Regions from separate parts of the Streptomyces sp. NPDC034085 genome, predicted to be linked through region 1. Evidence: riboswitches for the same ligand, from Rfam matches in the RefSeq annotation. Region 1 holds a riboswitch; each other region holds the start of a gene.
What was found. Region 1 has a riboswitch for cyclic di-AMP ahead of ACZ501_RS25020 (M23 family metallopeptidase). Riboswitches for the same ligand answer to the same signal wherever they lie in the genome.

Region 1 (6,147 bases):
CGGCAAGCCCTCCTCGCTCGGCCTGCGCAGCCGCTGGGCGGTGCTCCAGGCGGCCCGCAAGGGGCTGTTCGCCCAGATGGTCGTGGTGCCGCTGCTGCGCAAACACCGGATCCTCACCCAGGTCTCCGGGGACCACCTGGAGGTCATCAAGCTCATCCCGCCGCTCGTCGTGGACGAGGCGGACGTGGAGCGTTTCGTCGGGGCCTTCCGGGAGGTCATGGACGAGGCGCACGGCGGGGGCGGGCTCATGTGGGACTTCGGCAGGACGCTGGTGAAGCAGGCGGTCGGCAACCGCTGAGCCGACGACCGCCGGGCCGGCTGTCCGGCGGCCGGCGGGGGCGTATCCGGTCCCCGCCGGCCCTCTTTCCGGCGGGTCAGTCCAGGAGCCGGTCCCGCAGCAGGCCGAGGGAGGCGGGGGCGAGCCCGAGCCCCTCCGCGAGGTAGCGGTCCGCCCCGCCCCACAGCTCGTCGATGGTCGCGAAGGCCGCAAGCAGGTACTCCGCGCGGGCGTCGAACAGCGGGGCCAGCAGCTCCGTCACCTCGGGGGCGCGGGCCTCGGGCGTGTCGGTGCCGCGGCGCACCCGGTAGCGGTTGTGCGGGGCGTTCGACTCCAGGTAGTCCGCCACGATGGCCTCGCGCTCCACGCCCAGCGCGAGCAGCGTCACCGCGATCGACAGCCCCGCCCGGTCCTTGCCCGCCGCGCAGTGCATCAGCGCCGGGACGCTGTCCTCGGCCAGGGCGTGCAGGACGCGGCCGTGCTCGGCGGTGCGGGTGCGGATGATCGTGCGGTACGACTCCGCCATGCGGGCGGCCCCCCTGCCCCCGCCCAGCAGGCCGCGGAGCTGTTCGAGGTCGCCTTCGCGGACCATCGTCCAGAACTCCCGGCCGTCGGCGGGGTCCGTCAGCGGGATGTTCACGTTCAGCACGCCCGGCAGTTCGACGTCCGGGCCCTCCAGAGCCTGGTCGACCGCGTTGCGGAAGTCGAAGACGGTGTGCAGGCCCAGCGACGCGAGGAACTCTGTATCGGTTTCGGTGGCATGCGCGAGATGTCCGCTTCGAAACAGTCGTCCCGGCCTGACCCTTCGTCCGTCCGCGGTCGGCAGCCCGCCCACGTCACGGAAGTTGCGCACTCCGGTCAGCTGCGCACCGGGCTCGGGGGCGGCCGGAAGGGGCTGGGGTATCTGCTGGGTCACGTGTACTCCTCCGCGTGGTCCTGGGGTGTCCGAATTGGTCCGGTTGGGAGCAACTTGCCATAGGTGGAGGCGAGATCGGGCCATGCCCCGTGAGCCAGATCATACGGTGACCGTGCGTGCCTGATCACGGGAATCGAATTCCCTCGTGGGAGCGGTTGTTGAGGGTGCGGAATGGACGCAGGGTGACCGTAATTCCATTGATCCCCCATATCTGCGATTCCGTCAGAGAATTCGTGGCTTGTTGCCCGGCGCCCGCCTCGATTACCTTCGCGATCGATCCGGGTGGACCGCCTAATCCTGCCGCCGCCCGGGGACCGCACCCGACCACCGCGCGCGGCAGGAGCGGGGGAACCAGGTAGGCCGCTGCTCCGGAGCATGTCCGGTGCAGCTCGGGGTGAAGCCGAAACCGTGCTCCGCACGTATGGCCGGACATCTCCAGTCCGAACCCGACAGCTCACCTCGCAGGCGCCGGAGAGGAATTCGCCATGCCCGCAAAGGGTAAGCACCGCCGTCCGAAGTCCAGTTCGATATCCCGCGGTTTCGCCGTGGCCGGAACCGGCGGGGCGGCCCTCGCGCTCCCGCTGATGGGTGCCGCCGGCGCCCACGCCGCCCCGGCGGCCGTGCCCGCGAAGACCGCCCCCGCGCACCACGCGCAGGCCCCCCAGGCGCTGACCGCCGCGCCCGCCGCCGCGTCCGCCGTCTACACGGTGGTGCCGGGCGACTACCTCTCGAAGATCGCCGCCGAGCGCCACCTGGACGGCGGCTGGGAGAGGCTGTACGCCGACAACCGCGAGGCCGTCGGCGAGGACCCCTCCCTCATCCACCCCGGCCTGAAGCTCACCCTCGGCGGCGTCGGCCAGGCCCAGGCTCCCGCCCCGAAGGCTCCTGCGGCCCCGGCCGAGGAATCCTCGAGCGATGCTCCGGCCGCCTCCGAGGACACGGCCGACGCGGCCCCGGCCGCGAAGGGCTCCGGCGGGGCGTCCGCCAAGGGCTCCGGCGGCAAGGCCGGCCGGACGTACGGCAGCCCGGCCGCCCAGGGCTCCGGCGCCGCGGCAAAGAGCGAGAAGGCCCCGGCGCCCGCAGCGCCCGCCACCTCCTCCGGGTTCACCGCCCCCGTCGGCGGCGGCATCTCCACGCAGTACCGGGCGAGCGGTGCCATGTGGTCCTCCGGCTACCACACCGGCGTCGACTTCATCGCGAGCACCGGCACCACGGTCAAGGCCGTCGGTGCGGGCACCGTGGTCTCCGCAGGCTGGGGCGGCGCCTACGGCAACGAGGTCGTCATCAGGCACGCCGACGGCAGGTACTCCCAGTACGGCCACCTCTCCTCGCTGTCCGTCTCGGCGGGCCAGAGCGTCACCGGCGGCCAGCGCATCGGCCTCTCCGGCGCGACCGGCAACGTGACCGGCCCGCACCTGCACTTCGAGATCCGTACGGGCCCGTCCTACGGCTCCGACATCGACCCGCTCGGCTACCTCCGCTCCAAGGGCGTGAGCATCTGACGGCACCCGCCGTCGGCACCGTGACGCGCGTGGGGCCGGGACCCGAGGGGGGTCCCGGCCCCACGCGTACTTATTCCTTATCCCCCGCGTGGTATAGATCACGGTCCGTCAACCCCTCATTACGTTGGCGTAGGTTGGTTGCCAAGGTGAAGGATGTCGTCCCGTGGCAGCGACGAAGACGACACTCAAGACCATCGGCTCGTACGCGGCGATCGGGGACAGCTTCACCGAGGGCGTGGGGGACCCGGGATCCGGGGATTCATATCTCGGCTGGGCGGACCGGCTCGCCGTACTCCTGGCCGATCAGCGCGAAGAACACGACTTCCGCTACGCGAATCTGGCCGTGCGGGGGAAACTTCTCGACCAGATCGTGGCCGAGCAGGTCCCGAGGGCCAGGGAACTCGCACCCGACCTCGTCACCTTCTGCGCGGGGGGCAACGACATCATCCGTCCCGGCAGCGACCCGGACGACGTGGCGGAGCGGTTCGAGGCGGCCGTGGCCGACCTCACCCGGTCCGTCGGGCTCGTGATGGTCACGACCGGTTTCGACACCCGGGGCGTGCCCGTCCTCAAACACCTGCGGGGCAAGGTCGCGACGTACAGCGCGCACGTCCGCTCCATCGCCGACCGGTACGGGTGCCCCGTCCTCGACCTGTGGTCCCTCAAGTCCGTACAGGACCGGCGGGCCTGGGACGGCGACCGGCTGCACCTCTCGCCCGAGGGGCACACCCGCGTCGCCCTGCGCGCCGCGCAGGTGCTGGGCTACGCGGTGCCGACCGACCCGGACCAGCCCTGGCCGCCGGTCCCGCCGCGCGGGTCGGTGGACGTGACCCGGGACAACATCCAGTGGGCCCGCGAACACCTCGTGCCCTGGATCGGCCGCCGGCTGCGCGGGGAGTCCTCCGGCGACCACGTCGAGGCCAAGCGCCCGGACCTGCTGCCGCTGTAGCGGGGGAGGGGCCGGCTGCGGCGGCGCCGCGCCGGCCCGCCGGCGCCCACGGCAAGGCGGACCCCGCGCTGCGGAATCATGGGGGGCCGGTGTGCGTTGGGATGGTCGTAGTCGTACGACCGTCCCACCTCATCCTGCACCTTCCCAGGAGGCGCCTTGACCGGCTCCCGACCCCTGCGTCCCCGGCTGCGCGCCCTGCGGCCCGAAGCCTTCGGCGCGGACCCCTCCGGCGCACGGCTGGAGCGGATCCTGCGCTCGCCGAACTTCGCCGACGGCGTCTTCCAGAACCCGGTCGGGGCCCGGACCAGGCCTTCCGGATCGATGGCGGAGTTCGCCAGGACCTACTTCCAGAAGGAGCAGCGGGTCCGGCGCGGTCCCGGCGCGCCGATCCCCGTCTACCCGACCACCCTCGCCGAGCTGGCCAAGCCGCCCGTGAGCGGACTGCGCCTGACCTGGATGGGCCACTCCAGCGTGCTCGCGGAGATCGACGGCCGCCGGGTGCTCTTCGACCCCGTGTGGGGCGAGCGGTGCTCCCCCTTCCCCTTCGCCGGGCCCAAGCGGCTCCACCCCGTCCCGGTGCCGCTGGCCTCGCTGGGCGACGTCGACGTCGTCGTGATCTCCCACGACCACTACGACCACCTCGACCTCCCCACGATCAAGGCCCTGGCCGGCACGGACACGGTCTTCGCCGTCCCGCTGGGCGTCGGCGCGCACCTCGAGCGCTGGGGCGTCCCGGCGGACCGGCTGCGCGAGCTCGACTGGAACGAGGCCACCGAGGTCGCCGGGCTCACCCTCACGGCCACCCCCGCCCGCCACTTCTGCGGACGCGGCCTGCGCAACCAGCAGTTCACCCTGTGGGCCTCCTGGGTCGTCGCCGGCGGGGAACACCGGATCTACCACAGCGGGGACACCGGCTACTTCCCCGGCTTCGAGGAGATCGGTGGCCGGCACGGGCCCTTCGACGCCACGATGATCCAGATCGGCGCCTACTCGGAGTACTGGCCCGACATCCACATGACCCCCGAGGAGGGCATGCGGGCCCACCTCGACCTCCAGGGCGGTGTCCCGCACGGCACGATGCTGCCGATCCACTGGGGCACCTTCAACCTGGCCCCGCACCCGTGGGAGGAGCCCGGCGAGGGGACCCTCGCCGCCGCCGGCGCGGCCGGCGCGGCCGTGGCCCTGCCGATCCCGGGCCAGCCCTTCGAGCCCGGCGCGCCCGATGCCCCGGCCGCACCCTGGTGGCGGCCCTTCACGGCCGCCGTCCGGGCCGCCGACGTGACCGCCCCGGCAGCGGCGGCGGGCCCGGCCCGCTCCGCCGCCCCCGACGGAGCCCCCGCGCCCGCCCTCCTCCAGGACGACCTCGACCTGGCGCGCGAACGCTGACGTCCCCGCCGCTGCCACGGCCCGCCCCCCGCCACCGCGGGAGCGGGCCGTGGCCGACGTCATCCGGACCGGCCCGGCGCCGGCGGCAGCGCCCAGCGCAGCGCCCAGGTCACGGCATGACCCCCGGCGCGGGCCGCCGGGGCCGGGATCCACGCGACCACGTGCGCCGGGCCGGGCCGGACGGCCGCCCTCGCCCAGGGCGGCAGGAGCTCCACGGCCGCCGCGGCCAGCAGCGCATACGGCAGCCGGGCCGCCCCCGGCAGCGGCGGATCGGTCAGCAGGAACCGGGCGGTGTCCCGGGAAGCCGCCGTCGGCCGCAGCGAGGGACGGTACGCGGCCATCCGCAGCGCCAGCTCCCGCTCGTCCTCCGGCGGCCGCTCCGCGCCCAGGGCCCTGGCCACCCGGGCGGTGTCGGCGAGGTAGGCGTCGCGGCCCGAGGGGCTCAGCGGATGCCGGCCGTACCGCTGGTGGGCCCGCAGGAAGCAGTACGCCTCGGCGACGTGCACCCAGGTCAGCAGCTCCGGGTCGTCGGCCCGGTACGGCATCCCGTCGGCCGTCCGGCCCCGGATCCGCGCGTGCACCTCCCGGACCCGGTCCACGGCCGCCGTCGCGTCGGCGCTCGTGCCGAAGGTGGTGACCGCCAGGAAGGTGCTGGTGCGCTGCAGCCGCCCCCACGGGTCGCCCCGGTACCCCGAGTGCGCGGCCACGGCCGCCATCGCGAGCGGGTGCAGGGACTGGAGGAGCAGGGCCGCCAGACCGCCGATGAACATCGACGCGTCCCCGTGGACCTGCCGCACCGGCCGTCCCGGCCCGAACCACCGGGGCCCGGGAGCGCCGTGGATCCGCTCCCGGTTGCGCGCGCCGTCGGGCCCGGCGACGCGCAGGAAAACCGCCTCGCCGGCGTGCCGCCTCAGCTGCCGGACGGCGGCCGTCGCCCGGGTCATGGGGCCAGTATGCGCCCGGCCGGGTCGGGCGCGGAGTTCGGGGTAAGCGCGCGGCATGGAAGCCAAAGAGACCACTCCGCTGCGCGCCGTCGCGCTCGTCTGCACGCTGACGCCCTCGCCCGCCCCCTCCAGCTCGCAGCTGCTGGCCGAACAGACCATGGCCGCCCTCGCGG
Region 2 (6,147 bases), on a different contig from region 1:
AGCCGAAGAGCAGGGGCGCGGTGCGGATGGAGCGGATCAGTGCGGCCGCGTCCCGGTCGGTGGCGGGGACCAGGCCGTGGGCGGTGTCGCCGAGCAGCTCGGAGGCGACTCCGGCGAGCCCGAAGGACAGCACGGCTCCGGCGGCGGCGTCGACGGTGGCGCGGACGACGGTGTCGACCCCGCGCGGGGCCATCGCCTGCACCACGGGCTGGAGCTCGGCCGGCTTGCCGAGGGCGTCGGTGAGCTCCTCGTACGAGCGTCTCAGCTCGGCCTCGGTGGTGAGATCGAGGCGTACGCCGCCCAGGTCGGCGCGGTGGCGCAGGTGCGGGGCGGTGGTCTTGAGGGCGACCGGGTACCCGAGGACCCGGGCCGCGCGGACCGCGGCGTCGGGGCTGGGGGCGGGCAGGGTGGGCAGCACCCGGATCCCGTAGCGGGCGAGCAGGTCGCGGGCGGCGTCCTCGTCCAGGGTCAGGACGGCGCCGGCGTCGACGCCCGCCAGCAGGGTGGCGAGCCGGGCGGCGGCGCCCGCCTCGTCGATGTCCTCGTACTCGGGGACGTGGCCGGTCTCCGCGTTGTCCCGGCGCCAGCGGGCGTACCGCACGGCCTCGGCGACGGCCTTGACGGCCCGCTCGGCGGCCGGGTAGGCGGGGATCCGGCCGGCGCCCTCCACGCCGGGCCCGCCATCGGTGCCGTGTCCGCCGGGCCGCCCGTCGGCGCCGGCCGGGGGTCCGGCGGGCGGGAGCGGCTCGGCGGCGGGCGCCGCCGGGGACGCGCCCCGGGCGGCGGAGAGGGCCTCGACCAGCTCGCCCAGTTCCACGTGCACCACCGCCACCGGCTTGCCCGGGACCTCGGCCACGGCCTGGCGCAGAGCCTGCGCGAGGTCGTCGGCCAGCTCGCGGTCGCTCACGGACGGGATGGCGGTGACGACGACGGCGTCGCAGTCGCCGGAGGCGAGCGCGGCGCACAGGGCGGCCCGGAAGTCGGCCGGGCCGGCGGCGGTCGTCAGGTCCAGCGGGGGCAGCGGGCGCAGCCCCTCGGTCAGGCAGGCGTCGTAGGTGAGCACGCCGAGGGACTCGGAGTTGCCGAGGATCGCGACCCGGGGGCCGGCCGGCAGCGGCTGTCCGGCCAGCAGCAGGCCGACGTCGACCAGCTCGGTGACCGTGTCGACCCGGATGACGCCGGCCTGGCGCAGCAGCTCGGAGACGGTGGCCTCGGGGAGCCGGGTGCCGGGGACGACGTGCCCGGCGGGGGTGTGGCGGCCGCCGCGGGCGACGACCACGGGCTTGGCGGCGGCGGTGCGGCGGGCGAGGCGGGTGAACTTGCGGGGGTTGCCGAGGGTTTCCAGGTACATCAGGGCGACGTCGGTGGCCCCGTCCTCGTACCAGTACTGGAGGATGTCGTTGCCGGAGACGTCGGCCCGGTTCCCGGCGGAGACGAAGGACGACAGCCCCTCGCCGCGCCGCAGCAGCGCCGACAGCAGGGCGATGCCGATCGCCCCGGACTGGGTGAACAGGCCGATCCGGCCGCGGGCGGAGGCGGGCGCCGGGGCGAGCGAGGCGTTCAGCCCCACCTCGGGGGCGGTGTTGATCACCCCGAAGGCGTTGGGGCCGATGAGGCGCATCCCGTACGAGCGGACCTGGCGCACGAGTTCGCGCTGCCGGGCGAGTCCGGCCGGGCCGCTCTCGCCGTATCCCGCGGAGAGGACCACGAGGCCCTGCACCCCGTGCTCGCCGCAGGCGGCGACGGCGTCGGGGACCCGGCCGGCGGGGACGGCGATGACGGCGAGGTCGACCGGGGCGCCGATGTCGGCGAGGCCGCGGTAGGCCCGTACGCCCTCCAGGAGGTCGCCCTCCATGCCGGGGGCGCGGGCTTCGTTGACGGCGTAGAGGTGCCCGCGGAAGCCGCCGTCGCGCAGGTTGCGCAGGGCGGTGGCGCCCACACCGGCCCCCGAGCGGCTGGCGCCGATCACGGCGACGGAGCCGGGGGCGAGGAGGCGCTGCACGGAGCGGGCCTCGGCCCGCTGTTCGCGGGCGCGCTGGACGGCGAGGGACTCGGCGGTGGGTTCCAGGTCGAGGGTGAGGTGGACGGAGCCGTCCTCGAAGCTGCGCTTCTGCTGGTAGCCCACGTCGGTGAACACCTTGATCATCTTGGTGTTGGCGGGCAGCACTTCGGCCGCGAACCGGCGGATGCCGCGCTCCCGGGCCACCGCGCCGATGTGTTCGAGGAGGGCGGAGGCGACCCCGCGGCCCTGGTGGGCGTCCTGGACGAGGAAGGCCACCTCGGCCTCGTCGGCGGGGGCGGAGGCGGGCCGCCCGTCCGGGCCGATGCGGTCGAAGCGGACGGTGCCGATGAACTCGCCGCCGATGGTGGCGGCGAGGCCGACCCGGTCCACGTAGTCGTGGTGCGTGAAGCGGCGGACGTCGCGGTCCGAGAGGCGGGGGTAGGGGGCGAAGAAGCGGTAGTACTTCGACTCGTCCGAGACCTGCTCGTAGAAGCTGACCAGCCGGCCCGCGTCCTCGGTGGTGATGGGGCGGATGCGGGCGGTGCCGCCGTCGCGCAGCACGACGTCCGCTTCCCAGTGGGCCGGGTACGAGGGGTCCGACGCGGTGGTCATGGGGTCACCTTAAGGGGCGATCCGGCCGGGTGGACGGGTGCGGCGGGCGGCCCCTCCGACCTACGCGCGGCGAATGCGGCGGGCCGGGGCAAACCAGTGCAAGCTGGGGAGGGCCGAACGGCGGTGGATGCGGGCCGAAGGCCGGTGCGAGCATTCCGGACGGCGTGAGAGACTGGTCTAGACAACCGTTGAACCTGAAGGGCATCACCATGGCAGAGCGCCGCGTCAACGTCGGCTGGGCCGAGGGCCTGCACGCTCGTCCCGCCTCGATCTTCGTCCGCGCGACGACCGCTTCCGGCGTCCCGGTGACCATCGCGAAGGCGGGCGGCGACCCCGTCAACGCCGCTTCGATGCTGGCTGTCCTGGGTCTGGGCGCCCAGGGCGGCGAGGAGATCGTCCTGGCCTCCGACGCCGAGGGCGCCGAGGTCGCGCTCGACCGCCTCGCGAAGCTGGTCGCCGAGGGTCTCGAGGAACTCCCCGAGACCGTCTGACCCTTCGGGTCCGGTAGGCCCTCGCCGCCCCGCGCGGTACGACGGAAGCCGCAGCCCCCGCCACCACGGGGACTGCGGCTTCCGCGTTTTCCGGCCGCACGGCGGCTGGAATTCCAGGGCCTTTCCCGCCCTTCCGGGTCGTCCCGGAATTGCGCGCGGCGAATTCGGGCCACGGCGGCGGTCAAGAGGGCAGAGAATTCGCCTGCGGCCGGAACCGGGCGGATATCGCTCCGTTGTATACGGAGTGTGTTAATGCGGAGCGCTCGCCGTGTTTACGGCAGGTTGCGGATTCCTCACCCTCGGGCGGTGCGCCTGCGCCGCCCGCTGCGCGTGCAGCGCGGTCAGGGCCCGGGCCCGCTCCGCGTCGCCGCGCGCGACGGCGTCCACGATCGCCCCGTGCTCGGCCCAGCACTCCACGGGCTGCACCGGCGCCCCGACCGCGAACATCCAGGCGATCTTGTGACGCGTCTGGGTCAGCAGGGCGATCAGCCCCGGGCTGCCCGAGGCCTGGGCCAGGGTCTCGTGGAACCAGCCGCCCAGGGCCCGCAGATCCTCCCCCTGCCCCCGCCTGGCCCCTTCCCGTCCCAGCCTGACCAGTCCGCGCAGCACCTTCAGGTGGCCGTCCGTGCGGCGCCGGGCGGCGCGCGAGGCGGCGAGCGGCTCCAGCAGCACGCGCAGCTCCAGGAGGTCGGCGGCCTCCTGCTCGGTCGGCTCGGCGACGCAGGCGCCCGCGTGCCGGCGGGTGGTGACGAAGCCCTCGGACTCCAGGGTGCGCAGCGCCTCGCGGACCGGGACGCGGGAAACCCCGTAGCGGCGGGCGAGCACCTCCTCGGTCAGCCGGCTGCCCGGCCCGAAGAATCCGGAGACAATATCGTCGCGGATCGCTGTGCACACCGCGTGCGCCGGAATACGCAAGGCCGGACCTCCGCTGGTTTCGTTTTTCGGTTTATCGTGGCCGTGCTGCGACTCTATTGCACCACACGGCAATTCCCGAAGAGGGCCTGCAATCCGGACGGCGGCACGACGAAGAAGGCCCCGGCTCGGTGAGCCGGGGCCTTCTTCGGTGGAGCGTGCTGCGGGTCAGATCCCGACGCCGTGGTTGCGCAGGTACGTCAGCGGGTTGATGTCCGTGCCGTACGTGGCGCCGGTGCGGGCCTCGAAGTGCAGGTGCGGGCCGCTGGAGTTGCCCGTGGAGCCCGACAGGCCGATCTGCTGGCCGGGGGTGACCGTCTCGCCGGCGGAGACGCTCAGCGAGAGCAGGTGGCCGTACTGGGTGTAGGTGCCGTCGTTGTGGCGGATCACGACGTTGTTGCCGTAGGCGCCGCCCCAGCCGGCCTCGACGACGGTGCCCGCGCCCACCGCGTGGACGATGCTGCCCTCGTCGGCGTGGAAGTCGATGCCCGTGTGGCTGCCGGAGGACCACATGCCGCCGCCCGCGCCGTACTGGGTGCTGACGTAGGAGCCGTCGACGGGGGCCACGAAGGTGTTGAGGCGCTTGCGGGCCTCCTCGCGGGCGGCCTTCTCGGCGGCCTCGCGCTCGGCCTTCTCCTTGGCCTCGGCGGCGCGCTTGGCCTCGGCGGCACGCGTCTTCGCCTCGGCCTCGGCCTGGGCCTGGGCGGCGACGGCCTCGGCGGCGCGCTGCTGGGACTCGGCCTGGACCTCGATGTCGTCCTGCAGGCCGTCGGCGACGACGACCGCGTTCTGGCCGGTGTCCTCCATGGACGGGGCGTTGTGGTGGTCCGCCGCGAAGGCCGGAGCGGCCAGGGTGCCGACCACGCCCGTGGTGGCGAGGGCGGCGATGCCGGCGTAGCCGGCGGTCTTGCGGCTCAGACGGCTGGAACCACGGTGCTTACCAGAACCGGCGGCACGACTGCCAAACGCCATGAAGGGGGTGATCCTTTCCTTCCCTCTCGCCTACCGGGTTAGCTGACGGGTTCGGAGCAGGAAGGTCTCCTACGGGCCTCCTCTTGCGAGGGGGTCCGATTCACCCCAGGGACTCATGTGGGTCCCCGGCTCCCCAGGCTCGCGCCTGACGGGGACTCGGCGATCGCTGTCCGGTGCCGCGGGGGTGCGGCGGGTTCAACTGACGAACAGCACGGCCGACGCTAGGCGGATCATCAGTCAATCGCCAAACACACGCGCGCTTTTGTTGCGTACGCCACACCGCATACGAGCAACGACGCCACTAAACGGACAAAGGGGGCTCCGGTGGATGTTCCACCGGAGCCCCCCGGAAACGGACTCGTCACCGGTCCGTCTCGGGTCCCTCGACGTGCAGTTGGGGACGGTCGCGCCGCCCGGCCGGGGACGGTCGCGCCGCTCAGTTGGAGACGACGGTGACCTCACCGATCCCGAGGGCCAGGACGGGCTCCTCGATCTGCGCCGCGTCACCCACCAGGATCGTGACCAGGCGGTCCACCGGGAAGGCGTTCACGACCGCCGAAGTGGCCTCGGCGGTACCGGTTTCGGCCAGCCGCGCGTACAGCCGCGCCTGGTAGTCGTCCGGCAGCTCCTGCTCCACCTGGTCGGCGAGCGTCCCGGCGACCGAGGCGGCCGTCTCGAACTTCAGCGGAGCCACACCCACCAGGTTCTGCACCGCCACGTCCCGCTCGGCGTCGGTCAGTCCGCCCTCCGCGAGGGTCCGCAGCACCTGCCACAGGTCCTGCAGCGCCGGACCGGTGTTGGGGGTGTCCACCGAACCGCTGATGGCGAGCATCGAGGCGCCCTTGCCGTCGGCGGTCGAGCGCAGCACCTGCCCGAAGGCCCGCACGCCGTAGGTGTAGCCCTTCTCCTCGCGCAGCACCTTGTCCAGGCGGGAGGTGAGGGTGCCGCCGAGGCAGTACGTGCCGAGCACCTGCGGGGCCCAGACAATGTCGTGCCGGTCCGGCCCGATCCGGCCGATCAGCAGCTGCGTCTGGACGGCGCCCGGCCGGTCCACGATGACCACGCGGCCCGTGTCGTCGGCCGTCACCGGCTGCACGGGGCGGGGCGCGGCGGTGTTGCCGGTCCAGGTGCCCAGGGTGTCCGCCAGCAGGGCGTCCA
Region 3 (6,147 bases), on a different contig from region 1:
TCGCCGCAGGCCTGGGCGAGGGCCGCGAGCAGGCTGGCGCCGACGGCCGCGTAGTGCTCGGGGCCGACGAGGAACTTGCGGTGGTCGCGCCCGAGGTCGCGCAGGTAGGGGAGGAGGGTCTCGCTCTCCAGGTGGGTGACGACATGGGTGAGCGCGGCGAAGAGCCGGTCGCGCTGGCGTTCCATGTCCTCGGCGGAGGCCGGGAAGAGGTCGCGGAGCCCGGGGTTGTGCCAGAACAGGTGGGAGTAGAAGTACTTGACGGCGTGTTCGGCCCGTCTCTCCACCACCGCGAAACTGCTCTTCAAGATCCTCACGTCCACAGGACCGAAAGTAGGAATGTCACAGAACCTGGCGTCAAGTGATGTCCGATCTACGGACAGCCGCGACGAACCGGCCAAATGGGATGGCCGGTGGCGAGCCGGGATACCGTCGACGGGTGCACGATCAGAGCCCCGCCGACCCGGCCGACCCGTCCCGCCCCCCGGGGCCGACGCTCTTCGACTGGGAGTTCGCGACCGACCCCTACCCCGCCTACGCCTGGCTGCGCGAGCACGCGCCGGTACACCGCACCCGGCTCCCCAGCGGGGTCGAGGCCTGGCTGGTGACCCGGTACGCCGACGCCCGCCAGGCCCTCGCCGACCAGCGCCTCAGCAAGAACCCGGCGCACCACGCGGGGCCGGCGCACGCCAAGGGCAAGACCGGGATCCCGGGGGAGCGCAAGGCGGAGCTGATGACGCACCTGCTGAACATCGACCCGCCGGACCACACCCGGCTGCGGCGGCTGGTGTCGAAGGCCTTCACCCCGCGCCGCGTCGCCGAGTTCGCCCCGCGCGTGCAGGAGCTGACCGACCACCTCATCGGCCGGTTCGAAGGGAGGGGGGAGGCGGACCTCATCCACGAGTTCGCCTTTCCGCTCCCCATCTACGCCATCTGCGAGATGCTCGGCGTACCGCGCGAGGACCAGGACGACTTCCGCGACTGGGCCGGGATGATGATCCGGCACGGCGGCGGTCCGCGCGGCGGCGTCGCCCGCTCCGTGAAGCAGATGCGCGCCTACCTCGGGGAACTCATCCACCGCAAGCGGGACGATCTGGGCAATGACCTCATCTCCGACCTGATCCGGGCCAGCGACCACGGCGACCACCTGACCGAGGCCGAAGCCACGGCGATGGCCTTCATCCTGCTCTTCGCCGGCTTCGAGACGACCGTGAACCTCATCGGCAACGGCGTCCACTCCCTCTTCGTGAACCCGGACCAGCGCGAACGCCTCCAGGCCTCCCTCGCGGCCGGGGAGAGCGGCCTGCTGGAGACCGGCGTCGAGGAACTGCTGCGCTACGACGGCCCCGTGGAGCTCGCCACCTGGCGGTACGCCACCCGGCCGCTGACCCTCGGCGGTCAGGCGATCGCCGTCGGGGACCCCGTGCTCGTGGTCCTCGCGGCGGCCGACCGCGACCCGGAGCGGTTCGCCGAACCGGACACCCTGGACCTCTCCCGGAGTGACAATCAGCACCTCGGATACGGCCACGGGATCCACTACTGCCTCGGCGCTCCGCTCGCCCGGCTCGAAGGACAGACGGCGCTCGGGACTTTGCTGAAGCGTCTGCCGGATCTGGAACTCGCCGTTCCCCCCACGGACCTGCGCTGGCGCGGCGGTCTCATCATGCGGGGCCTGCGCACCCTCCCCGTCCGCTTCACACCCCGAAACGGCTGAGGGCCGAGCGAAGCCGAGCTGACTGCGAGTCAGTCCACTGCCGAACTTGTGACATCCGTTCGAAGGCGGCTAGGTTCTGCCGTTACCCCGCCGTTATGCGAAAGGTGCAGCCTCATGCTTCCCGGGAACGGCCGCCACAGACGCCCCCGCCAGGTACCCGCGATCGTCGTCACCGCAGGAGTCACCGGCTCCGCGCTGGCCCTGCCGCTGCTCGCCGCCACCGGCGCGAACGCGGCCGACACCGCCACGTGGGACAAGGTCGCCGACTGCGAGAGCGGCGGCACCTGGAGCGCGAACTCGGGCAGCGGTGCCTACGGAGGGCTCCAGTTCACGCTGGAGCAGTGGAAGAACGCGGGCGGACTCGCGTACGCCGAGCGGCCGGACCTCGCCAGCCGCTCGCAGCAGATAGCGGTGGCCGAGCGGGTGCTGGCCTCCCAGGGACCCCAGGCATGGCCGCTGTGCTCCGCCTCGGCCGGGCTGACCCAGCAGGGGCCCAAGGCCGAGGTGGACCCGGGCGACAACAAGAACCCCGGGCCGGTCGCGCCCACCCCGACCCGGCCGGACGACTCGGTGCCCGTCACCGGCAAGGGCAAGCCCTCCACGGACTTCGGTGCCCCGACCCCGCCGCCCGGCACGCCGTCCACCGGCCCGAGCGGACTGCCGGACTACCCGCTGGGACCCTCCAGCGGACTTCCCGTCATGCCCGAGCCGGACCTGACGGCGCCGCCCTCCGCGCCCATGACGCCGCCGGCCACCCCGGGCACGCCCACCGCCCCGGGCACCCCGACCGCCCCCGGCACGCCCACCGCCCCCGGCACCCCGGCCACCCCGGGCACGCCGACCGCCCCGGCGGACCCGACGGCCCCCGCCACCCCGGGCGTCACGCCCACCGCCCCGGCCACTCCGGGCGCCTCGCCGGCCGGCGCCCCGGGCGCCGAGGCGGGCGACGGCTCGGGCAAGCACCGCGGCCCGGCGGCACTGGAGCTGCCGGCGGCCCCTGGCACGGCGTCAGCCGCCGCCGCGGAGCCCACGTACACGGTGAAGCCGGGCGACAGCCTCGCGGCCATCGCGGACGCCAACGGGCTCAAGGGCGGCTGGAATGCCCTCTACCAGGCCAACGAGCAGGTCATCGGGCAGGACGCGGACCTCATCAAGCCCGGCCAGAACCTGGATCTAACCAAGAAATAGGGGCAGTTCGGACACCCTTTAAGGGTTGAATGTCCACTATCGGCAAATGAGACATGCATCTCTTCCGGTCAACTGGCGTGTCTCGTTCCGGAACTTCCGCAAACCCGGCTCTCACCTGCGCAAACGCGCTCCAGTGGAAGGCAAGTAGGCCGGTTTCTCCCCAAAATCACACGTTGAACATCGGGGAGAGACCTGTCTACCTTCTGAACCGCTCGCCACCGCGGGCTCCTTCGACCGCATCGCCGAATCCTGCCGGCGGACGGAGGGAACAGTCGTCGCGCAAGCGCCGAAGGCAGGAGCGGGGGAACCAAGGTAGGCGCCGGGAACGGCCGTCGAGAGACGGCCCGCGTACCGGCTAGGGGTGAAGACACGCGCCGCGCCGCGTGACCGGGCAACTCATCCGCCCGAACCCGACAGCTCACCTCGAAGGCGTCGGTGAGGAGAAATCCATGCTGCTTTCCGGCAAGGGCAAGCACCGCCGCGGCTCCAAGGCCGTCCGCATCGTCACGCTCGCCGGTGTCGCCGGTGTCGCCGTCGCGGCCCCGCTGATGGCCGCGGGCACCGCCAGCGCCGCCACCGCGTCCGAGTGGGACAAGGTCGCCGCCTGCGAGTCCGGCGGCAACTGGTCCATCAACACCGGCAACGGCTACTACGGCGGCCTGCAGTTCTCGTCCTCGACGTGGGCCGCGTACGGCGGCAAGGCGTACGCCGCGCAGGCCAACCAGGCCAGCAAGTCCCAGCAGATAGCGATCGCCGAGAAGGTCCTCAAGGGCCAGGGCAAGGGCGCCTGGCCGCACTGCGGCGTCGGCCTGTCCAACTCCTCGTACAGCGGCGGCGGCTCGGCCTCCAAGCCGGCCCCGGCCAAGCCCGCCCCGGCCAAGCCGGCCCCCGCCAAGCCCGCTCCGGCCAAGCCGGCCCCGGCCAAGCCCGCGAAGCCGGCCACCCCGGACCTCGAGACCAAGGGCACCAAGGGCACCTCCCCGGTGACCAAGCCGTCCGCCCCGAAGTCCCAGACCCCGCAGACCGGCAACGGTTCGTACGTGGTCCAGGAGGGCGACACCCTGGGCACCATCGCCCAGGCCAACGGCGTCAAGGGCGGCTGGGAGAAGCTCTTCGAGCTGAACAAGGACACCGTCCCCGACGCCGACCTGATCTTCCCGGGCCAGAAGCTGAAGCTCGCCTGAATCCCGGCGTAACACCTCGCACCACCCCCGCCGCCCGGCGCGCGTACCCCGCGCGCCGGGCGGCGGCATGTCGTGCGCGCCCCGCCTCCTGCCGGGCCGTCACGGCCCCCGGAGCGTCAGGAACCAAGGGCCGTATGTCCCGGAAGGCGGGTATTCGGCACCTTTTTCGTCCCAGGACCCGGGCGGTCGGGCAGCCCACTGCCCCGAGCCGGTTAGGCTCTAGTCGGCAAGGGCCGTCCCACGGTCCACCGCCACCGCACACCCAGCGTCACATCCCAGAAGGAGATGCTCGTGCCGTCCATCGACGTCGTCGTAGCCCGGGAAATCCTGGACTCCCGAGGCAACCCCACGGTCGAGGTCGAGGTGGGCCTCGACGACGGCAGCACCGGCCGTGCTGCCGTTCCGTCCGGCGCCTCCACCGGTGCCTTCGAGGCCATCGAGCTCCGTGACGGCGACCCCAGCCGTTACTTCGGCAAGGGTGTCGAGAAGGCCGTCCTCGCCGTCATCGAGCAGATCGGCCCGGAGCTCGTCGGCTACGACGCCACCGAGCAGCGCCTGATCGACCAGGCCATGTTCGACCTGGACGCCACCGACAACAAGGGCTCCCTCGGCGCCAACGCCATCCTCGGCGTGTCCCTGGCCGTCGCGCACGCCGCGTCGGAGGCCTCGGACCTGCCGCTGTTCCGCTACCTCGGCGGCCCGAACGCGCACCTGCTGCCCGTTCCGATGATGAACATCCTCAACGGTGGGTCGCACGCCGACTCCAACGTCGACATCCAGGAGTTCATGATCGCCCCGATCGGCGCGGAGTCCTTCTCCGAGGCGCTGCGCTGGGGCGCCGAGGTCTACCACACCCTCAAGAAGGTCCTGCACACCAAGGGCCTGTCCACCGGTCTGGGCGACGAGGGCGGCTTCGCCCCGAACCTGGAGTCCAACCGCGCCGCGCTCGACCTCATCATCGAGGCCATCAAGCAGGCCGGTTACACCCCGGGCAAGGACATCGCGCTCGCGCTCGACGTCGCCGCGTCCGAGTTCTACAAGGACGGCAAGTACGAGTTCGAGGGCCAGTCCCGCTCGGCCGCCGAGATGACCGACTACTACGCCGAGCTCGTCGAGGCGTACCCGCTGGTCTCCATCGAGGACCCGCTGTTCGAGGACGACTGGGCCGGCTGGAAGACCATCACCGACCGCCTGGGCTCCAAGGTCCAGATCGTCGGCGACGACCTCTTCGTCACCAACCCCGAGCGCCTGGCCCGCGGCATCGAGGAGGGCTCCGCGAACGCCCTGCTCGTGAAGGTGAACCAGATCGGTTCGCTGACCGAGACCCTCGACGCCGTCGAGATGGCCCAGCGCAACGGCTTCAAGTGCATGATGTCGCACCGCTCCGGCGAGACCGAGGACGTCACCATCGCCGACCTCGCCGTCGCCGTGAACTGCGGTCAGATCAAGACCGGCGCCCCGGCCCGCTCGGACCGCGTCGCCAAGTACAACCAGCTGCTGCGCATCGAGGAGATCCTCGACGACGCCGCCGTGTACGCGGGCCGCTCCGCCTTCCCGCGCTTCAAGGGCTGACACCCTCTTAGGGGGACACCCCTGGCTTGGCGTCCGTACGTCCCCGCACTCGGTCCCGTACCGTGTGCGGGGACGTATTGCGTAGTGCGCGCACAGGGGAGGCGGGGCCATGGCCGGGAACCGGGATCGGTTCTCCACCTTCTCGACCGCGACCCGGCTCAAGCAGCTCGGCGAGCGGACCGCGGCGCACGTCTACCGCTCGCAGTCCCGCCGGCACATCCGGCGCAGCCGGCTCACCGGCCGGGCGGCGCTGCTGGTGCTCGTCCTCTGTACGCTGGTCGTCGCCCTCGCGTACCCGATGCGCCAGTACGTCTCCCAGCGCTCGGAGATCGCGGACCAGCAGCGGGCCGCGGACACCGCGCGCAAGCGCCTCGAACAGCTCCGCGACGAGAAGGCCCGCTGGCAGGACCCCGCCTACGCGGAGCAGCAGGCGCGCAAGCACCTGCACTTCCTGCGCCCGGGGGAGATCGGCTACATCATGACCGACCCCGG

Region 2: it holds a riboswitch for cyclic di-AMP, as region 1 does, so the genes downstream of both, ACZ501_RS24465 (M23 family metallopeptidase) here and ACZ501_RS25020 (M23 family metallopeptidase) in region 1, are expected to answer to the same signal.
Region 3: it holds a riboswitch for cyclic di-AMP, as region 1 does, so the genes downstream of both, ACZ501_RS33325 (transglycosylase family protein) here and ACZ501_RS25020 (M23 family metallopeptidase) in region 1, are expected to answer to the same signal.

The regions. Positions count from the first base shown of each region.
Region 1 covers NZ_JBVISL010000008.1:13,186-19,332, reverse strand. The annotation lists gene ACZ501_RS25030 (aspartate aminotransferase family protein) at 1-298, shown strand, start outside; gene ACZ501_RS25025 (tyrosine-protein phosphatase) at 375-1,193, opposite strand; cyclic di-AMP (ydaO/yuaA leader) riboswitch at 1,509-1,674, shown strand; gene ACZ501_RS25020 (M23 family metallopeptidase) at 1,679-2,695, shown strand; gene ACZ501_RS25015 (SGNH/GDSL hydrolase family protein) at 2,859-3,644, shown strand; gene ACZ501_RS25010 (MBL fold metallo-hydrolase) at 3,801-5,030, shown strand; gene ACZ501_RS25005 (oxygenase MpaB family protein) at 5,090-5,974, opposite strand; gene ACZ501_RS25000 (flavodoxin family protein) at 6,030-6,147, shown strand, end outside.
Region 2 covers NZ_JBVISL010000007.1:266,857-273,003, forward strand. The annotation lists gene ACZ501_RS24450 (bifunctional acetate--CoA ligase family protein/GNAT family N-acetyltransferase) at 1-2,614, opposite strand, end outside; gene ACZ501_RS24455 (HPr family phosphocarrier protein) at 2,824-3,105, shown strand; gene ACZ501_RS24460 (GntR family transcriptional regulator) at 3,355-4,020, opposite strand; gene ACZ501_RS24465 (M23 family metallopeptidase) at 4,186-4,989, opposite strand; cyclic di-AMP (ydaO/yuaA leader) riboswitch at 5,002-5,161, opposite strand; gene ACZ501_RS24470 (M16 family metallopeptidase) at 5,426-6,147, opposite strand, start outside.
Region 3 covers NZ_JBVISL010000016.1:23,656-29,802, forward strand. The annotation lists gene ACZ501_RS33310 (globin domain-containing protein) at 1-314, opposite strand, end outside; gene ACZ501_RS33315 (cytochrome P450 family protein) at 362-1,711, shown strand; gene ACZ501_RS33320 (transglycosylase family protein) at 1,826-2,899, shown strand; cyclic di-AMP (ydaO/yuaA leader) riboswitch at 3,174-3,346, shown strand; gene ACZ501_RS33325 (transglycosylase family protein) at 3,349-4,083, shown strand; gene eno (phosphopyruvate hydratase) at 4,369-5,655, shown strand; gene ACZ501_RS33335 (FtsB family cell division protein) at 5,765-6,147, shown strand, end outside.